Regions from separate parts of the Sphingobacterium sp. BIGb0165 genome, predicted to be linked through region 4. Evidence: riboswitches for the same ligand, from Rfam matches in the RefSeq annotation. Region 4 holds a riboswitch; each other region holds the start of a gene.
The links. A riboswitch is a leader RNA that binds a small molecule or an ion and turns the genes downstream of it on or off. The one in region 4 is predicted to bind thiamine pyrophosphate.
Positions count from the first base shown of each region.

Region 1: it holds a riboswitch for thiamine pyrophosphate, as region 4 does, so the genes downstream of both, thiS (sulfur carrier protein ThiS) here and M2408_RS22240 (TonB-dependent receptor) in region 4, are expected to answer to the same signal.
Region 2: it holds a riboswitch for thiamine pyrophosphate, as region 4 does, so the genes downstream of both, thiM (hydroxyethylthiazole kinase) here and M2408_RS22240 (TonB-dependent receptor) in region 4, are expected to answer to the same signal.
Region 3: it holds a riboswitch for thiamine pyrophosphate, as region 4 does, so the genes downstream of both, pnuC (nicotinamide riboside transporter PnuC) here and M2408_RS22240 (TonB-dependent receptor) in region 4, are expected to answer to the same signal.

Region 1 covers NZ_JANUEB010000001.1:288,015-290,223, reverse strand. Annotated here, with positions in the region: gene M2408_RS01230 (alpha-L-rhamnosidase) at 1-699, opposite strand, end outside; TPP riboswitch at 934-1,029, shown strand; gene thiS (sulfur carrier protein ThiS) at 1,090-1,296, shown strand; gene thiC (phosphomethylpyrimidine synthase ThiC) at 1,344-2,209, shown strand, end outside.
Region 2 covers NZ_JANUEB010000005.1:408,364-410,572, reverse strand. Annotated here, with positions in the region: gene M2408_RS13685 (VanW family protein) at 1-31, shown strand, start outside; gene M2408_RS13680 (hypothetical protein) at 193-849, shown strand; TPP riboswitch at 959-1,051, shown strand; gene thiM (hydroxyethylthiazole kinase) at 1,131-1,934, shown strand; gene thiE (thiamine phosphate synthase) at 1,921-2,209, shown strand, end outside.
Region 3 covers NZ_JANUEB010000003.1:352,076-354,284, reverse strand. Annotated here, with positions in the region: gene M2408_RS08025 (acyl-CoA dehydrogenase) at 1-427, opposite strand, end outside; gene pnuC (nicotinamide riboside transporter PnuC) at 402-1,022, opposite strand; TPP riboswitch at 1,083-1,225, opposite strand; gene M2408_RS08015 (malate:quinone oxidoreductase) at 1,237-2,209, opposite strand, start outside.
Region 4 covers NZ_JANUEB010000010.1:166,579-168,787, reverse strand. Annotated here, with positions in the region: gene M2408_RS22245 (amidohydrolase family protein) at 1-804, opposite strand, end outside; TPP riboswitch at 1,036-1,161, shown strand; gene M2408_RS22240 (TonB-dependent receptor) at 1,216-2,209, shown strand, end outside.

The sequences.
Region 1 (2,209 bases), on a different contig from region 4:
ATTATACCAGCCATTCCCCAAAACTACGGCAACTGCATTGTTTCCCTGCTGGATCTGACGGGTCACATCTTCCACCACATATAGTGTACGTCTATCAAATCGGGTATACATCGGATCCAGACGATGGTCACCTATTTTTTTGCCGTTTATAGAAAGTTCGTAAAGTCCCGCCACAGCAATATAGGCGCGGGCAGACTTAATCGGTTTGGTCGTTTTAAATGCTCTTCTGAAATACGGTGCTTCCTGCTCGTGAATATCCTGATTATCACTGATCCATTTTCCCTTCCAGTTCTCCATCCCCATCATACCGGTCTCAAATGAGGCGATGGAAGATGTACTTTCATTACTATTTTTGTCCCAGACAAGAACTTTCCAATAGTACTTTGTCTGCTGTTTCAAGCTAGTGCCACTATATTGAATCAACATAACCGAGCTCAGTTGCTTTCCGCTATTCCAGATGTTAGCTTTATTTTTCACCAATGCTATTGAATCCGTGTCTACCAAGATTTGATAAGCAGATTGCTTCGCCCCCTGTCGTTTATCGGCCAGTCGCCAACTTAAACGGGGATTTGATTTATCCACACCCAATGGATTCACAAGATGCTCACAGCGTAGTTCAATTGGCAGACATTCTTTTTGTTTTTGTGCATACAGTATTGTGCTTACACACAGTATCGTCATCAGTAAAATTTTTCGCATGTTTAGTTTATACTTCGTTCAACTTTTTATATTTCCTATCATAGCATTTAGGTCATATTCTAGGTGACAATGCGCGCATTCAACAGGAATACAAAAGTGTTAAATTGTTTTAGTTGATTTAAAAACGAATATATCAATTATTATCAAAATAATTAAACTGTACTGTCCTGCTACCTCGTTGCTGAAAATTAACAGCAATATTTTGGATTATTCATCAAAATAATCCTATATTAGTCTCGACTTTAGGGGTGTCTGCATATGCGGACTGAGATTTTACCCTTATAACCTGATCCAGATCATACTGGCGTAGGGAAAAGTAAGCTATCTTCTAGATACATTACTGTATCTTGTTGTAGCCATTCCTAAAGTTTTACCAAAAAAATAAAAGGAATGGAACTTACAATCAATCATCAAATCCGATTTTTCGACCCTGCTCCGAGCTCTCTAGCCGAACTTTTACAGACGGAACTATCCGGTAAAACCCAAGGTATTGCCGTGGCCCTCAACAACTGCGTTGTTCCCAAAGACAACTGGACCGCAACAGTTTTACAACCCAATGATCATATCCTACTCATAACTGCTACACAAGGCGGATAATATCGTATGGAGCATATTCAATTCAATATACCTAATTCCCCATTAACATGACATCAGAAAAAATCACACAAACCCCCTTTCCAAATTCAACCAAAGTCTTTGTTCCCGGTACACTCTTCCCTATTCAGGTGGCCATGCGTCAGATTTCATTGAGTCCGACCAAATTGAGCAATGGACAGATCGAAGTCAACCCGCCCATCAGCATTTATGACACTTCTGGCCCATATACAGATGGAACACAAGATATTGACATCCGTAAAGGACTTCCCCGTCTTCGTGATCAGTGGATCCTTGACCGCGAGGATGTCATACAACTTGAAGGCATCAGTTCGCAATATGGTCAAAAACGTCTGGCAGATACCACATTGGACGAACTTCGGTTTGCTTACAGCCATAAACCTAAAGTTGCTGCGCCAGGTAAAAATGTGACGCAATTACATTATGCAAGAAAGGGTATCATTACACCAGAGATGGAGTATGTTGCCATTCGTGAAAATCAACGGATAGAGCAGCTTGCTGATAGCACACCAGGCATGGATCATCAGCATCCGGGCGAAAATTTCGGTGCCAGAACTGTCGGAAAATATATTACGCCAGAGTTTGTGCGTGAGGAGATCGCTGCTGGTAGAGCAATTATCCCCAATAATATTAATCATCCGGAAAGTGAACCGATGATTATCGGTCGCAATTTTTTGGTAAAGATCAATGCCAATATCGGTAATAGTGCCGTGAGTTCAAGTATTGAAGAAGAGGTTGAAAAAGCTGTTTGGGCCTGCCGCTGGGGTGCTGACACGATCATGGACCTTTCTACAGGCAAAAATATCCACGAAACCCGCGAATGGATTATCCGCAACTCACCTGTTCCAATAGGTACAGTTCCGATCTATCAAGCGCTGGAAAAGGTCAAAGGTGT
Region 2 (2,209 bases), on a different contig from region 4:
GGAATTGCCAGCTGAAAATGAATATCGGTAAACTTACCAATAGTACACGAGTAGTCATTAGTAAAATGATCAAGTATGAAATCGCCGAAGGTAGCATGATCCGAGTAAACCGAACTCCTGAATAACCTGAAAATAAATATTTATGAATAATAACTTCATCTAAAATAATTGATGAACAAATAATTTATAGGGATGAAAAATAACATTGCACTATTTTCTATCGTAGTTTTAGTATCCTGTTCGGGAAATCAAGCAACAAAACATGCACACCGTGATGATGCGCATATTAAAACAAGTATTGAAGATAAACAATTCAACGAAGTCGGGGATTCACTTTTAGTAGCCTACGATTTTCCAGAAAAATGGTATAACGGAGTTTTCGATGAAGGTCATGCTATGTCAAAAAATGATTCTGTCATTCAACAAAAATTTGACAAGTTGGATTTCTTTGACAAAATTAACGGAAAAAAGAAGCTTGGAAATAATGCTGGAAAAGAATACCTGGAAACGAAAAAAAACGTAAAAATTGATTCAATTATTGAATTTGATTCCTCAAAAATAGGTCACAACAAATTGGTTTACATAAAATCATACAAAACTTTTTTAGATACTACATACGATTTCCCCCCGACGGAAAGAAGTGTCGATATTTTGTTTTATCATAACAATAAATTTCAAAAGAAAGCAAACGTGTATAAGGAGATTAATTACCCCTTCTCGGTCGACATCAAATTAGGGTACTTGAACAAAAATGGAATTTTGACAACTAAAAAATTTGAAATTGATGAAGAAAGCATAAACTATATTGGTACTAAGACTGAAGATTTAAACAAATTTCTCAAACAGTAATTTACGTCACTAAAGCCCTACTTCAGTCTAAGCCCCCGCAGTCATTTTTACTGTTCCCGGACCGAATAAAACACTGGTTATAAAAAGTCCTTTTTTTTGTCTAAATTTGATATGGCTTTGGGGGTATTCTGTATAGAATTGAGATAGTCCCTTCGAACCTGATTCGGTTTATACCGGCGTAGGGAAAAGCAACCGCTTACGTATATTACAATATACCGGACAGCCCATCTGTCTCATTTCTTCCTGACAAAGCCACCAACAAACATAGCGAACAAAAAGGAATGGAAGATTTAATTATCGATCTGTTAGCACAGGTCAGACGACAAAAACCACTTGTACATAATATTACGAATTTGGTGGTGATGAATAGCACCGCCAATGCGCTCCTTGCTCTTGGAGCTTCCCCAGTCATGGTTCACAGTCCATCCGAAGTGCGCGAGGTTGTTGATCTTGCCCAGTCGTTGGTACTTAACATCGGCACATTGAGTGAACTTACCGCCGAGTCCATGCTTGTTGCAGCGGAACATGCCAATAACATTGGCCGCCCTTGGGTATTGGATCCTGTGGGTGCGGGAATATCCGCTTTTCGCAATGACTTATTGGCAAACCTCCTGGAGTTAAAGCCAACTGTGATACGGGGAAATGCATCAGAGATCATGAGCCTCTACAATTTCAACGAGGTCAATACCAAAGGTGTAGACAGCACCGCAGATAGCAAAGCAGCTATCGGCTTTGGTAAAGCATTACAAGAACAATTGGGATCTATCATCTGCATCTCCGGAAAGGTAGACTATATCCTGTCCGAACAGCATACCGCTGAGGTGCACAATGGACACCCCTTGATGACCCAGGTTACCGGACTTGGCTGTAGCGCAACTGCACTCATCGGTGCATTTTTAGCAGTCACAGACCATCCTTTTGAAGCAGCGACCGCCGGTGTCTCCCTTTTGAGCTTAGCAGGTGAGCTGGCTACAGCGCGATCCGCTGGTCCGGGTTCCTTACAGATGAATCTCTATGATGAACTCTATCTGCTGAATGAAGAGCGTATCCGCATGCATCTCAACTTGAAGCATGATGGCAATTAATCCCCTGTTTCCTTACCCCTTGTATCTGGTTATCTCCGAACAGGACTGCTACCCACAATCTTGGCTCCATGTTGCCGAAGAAGCCATAATCGGTGGTGTAGATATTATTCAGTTACGCGAAAAGAACGAAACGCCGACAGGGTTTCTGGAAAAAGCCAAGAAGCTAAAGCAGATTACCGACCGTTACGGAATCCCTTTAATCATCAATGATGCTGTGGATATTGCGATTGAAATCGAGGCATGGGGGGTACATGTCGGACAGAACGATCGTCAAC
Region 3 (2,209 bases), on a different contig from region 4:
TAAAATGTGTCAGGTGGGGTGCTCCAGTAGCATATTTCCAAAGCCCTTTCAAGCGATAAGACTTGCCCTCACGCTCAGCGATGCCTGCAATCTGCCCACTTCCGCCAAAACATACCTGTTTTGAAGTGAAAATATCCTGCCCAACTTCAGGATCAATAAAACCAACAAAAAGATTCGCTCCCGCACATAAAGTTACCGTCCATGCCAATCCGCCATCCTGGTAGGCTAGCTCCTTCAACAGGGAAAGCCCGCCAACCAGATCCAGCCCCAAGCCATTCAGAGATTGTGGTACCCAGATTTTAAACCACTTGTTCAGGTATATCAGTTCAAGCTGCTCATCAGACAAACTCTTTTGCTGAATTGCTTTACGTTGCTGATCTTTTAGAACAGCGATAGCTGCATCAGTCAGTTGTATATTTTTTTTCATCACTTAATATTCTCCGCCAATTAAAATAGCCACTAAAAGCCATCACAAATAAAAATAAGGTTAAACCAGCATAAAGGAATAGACCTTTGTGTATAAGCAAGGGAATTGCCATCAGGTTACTGATGTTCAATAAAATCCAATTTTCAAGTTTACGTTTTGCCAATAGCCACATCCCCGCCCAAGCTGTACAGGAAACAAAAGAGTCCCATAACGGAACATCCGAATCAGTTAAATGCACCAGACCAAAATAGAACAATAGGAAACCGACTACACAGATAAAACCAACAATCTGCCAATCTCGGGCTGTACTACGACTGATCGGTACGATCGTATCACTGCTATATTTCCAATAGATCCAACCATAGATGCTCATCACCAGATAATAGAGATGCAACAAGATTTCTGCATATAATTTTGCATGGAATAATACATATACTGATATGATAATTCCTATTATCCCAAAGAGGTAATTGATCGATTTATTTTGCCTTGAAAACCAAACCTGCAAGATACCAAAACATACCCCCAGCCATTCCGCTATGGTGGCTTGTTGCATTTGCTGAATAAAAGCCTCGAAAATTGTATCAGAAGTCATTCAATTGTTTATTAGTTCGTGTAATTACATAATAAACTTATGAGCGGAAAAAACGGATGTTTTTATTGAAATTAAAATCCCTACGCCAGCATTATCCGGATCAGGTATATAAAAGCGATTGCACAAGGTCGTACAATCGCTTTTATTGGGTATAATCTCAGCCCAGATGACATTGTCATTTCCGAGCACCCCATAAGTATATTGTTTATTGAAATTAATCTATATCAATTAATTTTAACGCTTTATGCGTACGGATACGCGTCTCTCTACAAAGCTCAGCATCATCATTTAATGCTTTGCCATGCGAAGGAATCATCTCGCGTAATTTCTTGCGGTATTCATCTGATTTAGCACGCTCAGGGAAACATTTCTTCAATAGACTGATCATGATCGCCACCGAAGTTGATGCACCTGGAGAAGCTCCCAATAGCGCAGCGATAGAACCGTCTGCACTTGAAACCACTTCTGTACCAAACTCCAAAATTCCACCTTTCTTCTCATCCTTTTTAATCACCTGAACACGTTGACCGGCTTTCTCAATAACCCAATCTTCCAATTTAGCTGTTGGCATAAATTGTTTCAGAGACTCCAATTTATCTTTAGGAGATTTCATGACTTCCGTGATCAGATATTTGGTCAACGGCAAATTGTCAAGTCCTGCCGATAACATCGGACGGATATTGGATAATTTGATCGATGCAGGTAAATCAAAATAAGAACCTTGCTTCAAGAATTTGGTTGAGAAACCAGCATAAGGACCGAAAAGTAAGGCTTGTTTTCCATCGATATAACGGGTATCTAAGTGCGGTACAGACATCGGTGGCGCACCAACAGATGCTTTACCATAGACTTTAGCATGGTGCGTATTGATAATTTCTTCGTTTATGCATCTCAACCATTGCCCTCCCACAGGGAATCCACCATAACCTTTTGCTTCGGGAATACCAGATTTCTCCAGCAATAACAAGGAGTGACCTCCAGCGCCGATAAACACAAACTTCGCTTTTAGCTCTCTCTTTACCCCTGTTTTCAGATCTTTCACTTCGATTTCCCAACGGCCATCGTCTTCACGTTCGATATCAACAACTTCGTGGTTTAAGGAAATTGAAATATTTTCTTTGTTTGCTAGGTTATTAATCAAATCACGTGTCAATGAACCGAAATTCACATCGGTACCTAAATCCATC
Region 4 (2,209 bases):
CAAATCTTTTAATGAAGTATACGTGTTATGAACTAACAACAACTTATTCGGATAAGGCAAATAAGGTAAATAAGACTGGATCGAATTCCGGGCTTGCGCTTTAATAGAATCTGCATTTTTTCCGATACTCTTATAGAAGTCCAGGAACTCACCTGTCTTGTATCTAAACAATTTATTCTCTTCGTCACTCTCCTGATTATGAATACTAATGATGTTCGTCTCAGGGACAGCTTTTTTGAATTTTTTGAAAAGAGCTTTTGAACAGGAATAAGGTGCATGTGGCGTAATCGACACATGGCCATTTCTGAATTCTTGCGTCAACGATTTCGCTTCTTTTAATTTAAAATCAGCTTCCTCAGGCTCAACACCAATAACTTCTACAAACGTATGATAAAGTATTTGCGATTCCTCCTTCAGTGTAGAAGAGTTATCTGTATTCACATGATCGCCGACAGCTACAATACCATTTTCATACATCTCTTTATCCGCCTTTGCCATTGCATCATCCATTTTCTTCATTGAAGCACTGCGTGAAGTCATCACCTGACTCAAGAAATTCGGCAGACCGGTACCTTTGGGTACTACACCTTTCATATGTGACAATTCAAGATGGCAATGGGCGTTGATAAAACCTGGAATAATAACGCCATCATACCTTTCGATCTTGACTTTATCATTCAAAGTAAACGATGCGGGGTCGTAAATACCCTGAATTACCCCCTCTTCATCTACCGCCACAATACCATCTTTTATTGGCATTGAAGTGATCGGTAGAATATAATTTGCGCTTAAATATTTTAACATTTTATCTCCTCACTCTCAAATTAGTAATTAAAAATTTTTGACCGATATGAATACATACTAACAGTAGAAAACTCTATGCCAAGGTACCTAAAAAGAACAATAAATACCAAAAACAAGCCTAAACGTAAAACTTTAAACCATAAGGAAATTTTAACAAATTTTTAACTAGACTGTTCTTTTGTCAAAAAACACATCATGTTATACCATTTCGATTTTAATGTATATATTCGCATCATCGAATAGGGGTGCCTTGTTTTGTCAGAAACACAAATAAGGGCTGAGATTATACCCAACAGATTAAGTTCTGTGCACCTGATCCAGGTAATGCTGGCGGAGGGAGAGGTTAGTTAAATAGAACGATCATAGTGACCCCTTTCTATGATTTGTTTAACTTAAACAAAATACATCAACATGATCAAATTTTTGATTTGTAGCGCTTTAGCTACTGTTTCTATCCAAATTGCTGTTGCTCAGCACAATTTGACGATTAAGACCGTAGACAGGAACACACAAAGGCCGCTACAAAATGCATCTGTATCCCTGGATGGACAGGCTTCTTTTACAACCAAATCGGACAAAGACGGTCTGATCAAATTGTATAATATCCAGAAAGGGAAGCATTCTGTTCAAGTTTCTTTTATAGGATATCAAACCTGGACCCAAAACCTAAATATTGAGCATGATATGGAATTGACTGTCCAACTTGATCCTAAAACAATTCGAACAGAAGAGGTACTCGTTGTATCTACCAGAGCTAAAAAGAATGCCCCAACAACATTCAAGAATATCTCAAAAGAAGAGATTTCCCGAAATAATCTGGGGCAGGATATCCCCTATCTATTGAATCAAACACCTTCTGTCCAGGTCAACTCCGATGCAGGAGCCGGCATAGGATATACAAACATGACCATTCGGGGATCTGACAACCAGCGCATCAATGTAACTCTTAATGGAATTCCACTAAATGATGCTGAAAGCATGGGCTCATTCTTTGTCAATCTTCCTGATTTCGCATCATCTACTGAAAGCATTCAAGTACAACGGGGGATTGGAACCTCAACAAATGGCGCTGGTTCTTTCGGCGCCTCGTTAAATATTCAATCAAATACTCTAGCCGAAAAACCCTATACCGAACTTAACAATTCATTTGGATCTTACAACACTTGGAAAAATACAGTGAAGCTAGGTACAGGATTGATCAACGACAAGTTTGCTTTCAATGCCCGGTTATCAAGGATTAGCAGCAATGGCTATATCGAAAGAGGCGCCTCAGACCTACAATCTTTTTATATCGACGGGGGCTACTACGGTAAGAAACACATTTTAAAAGGAATCGTATTCTGGGGGAAAGAAAAGACATATCAGGCTTGGAACGGGGTACCAGAACCCTTGATCACAGGGGACA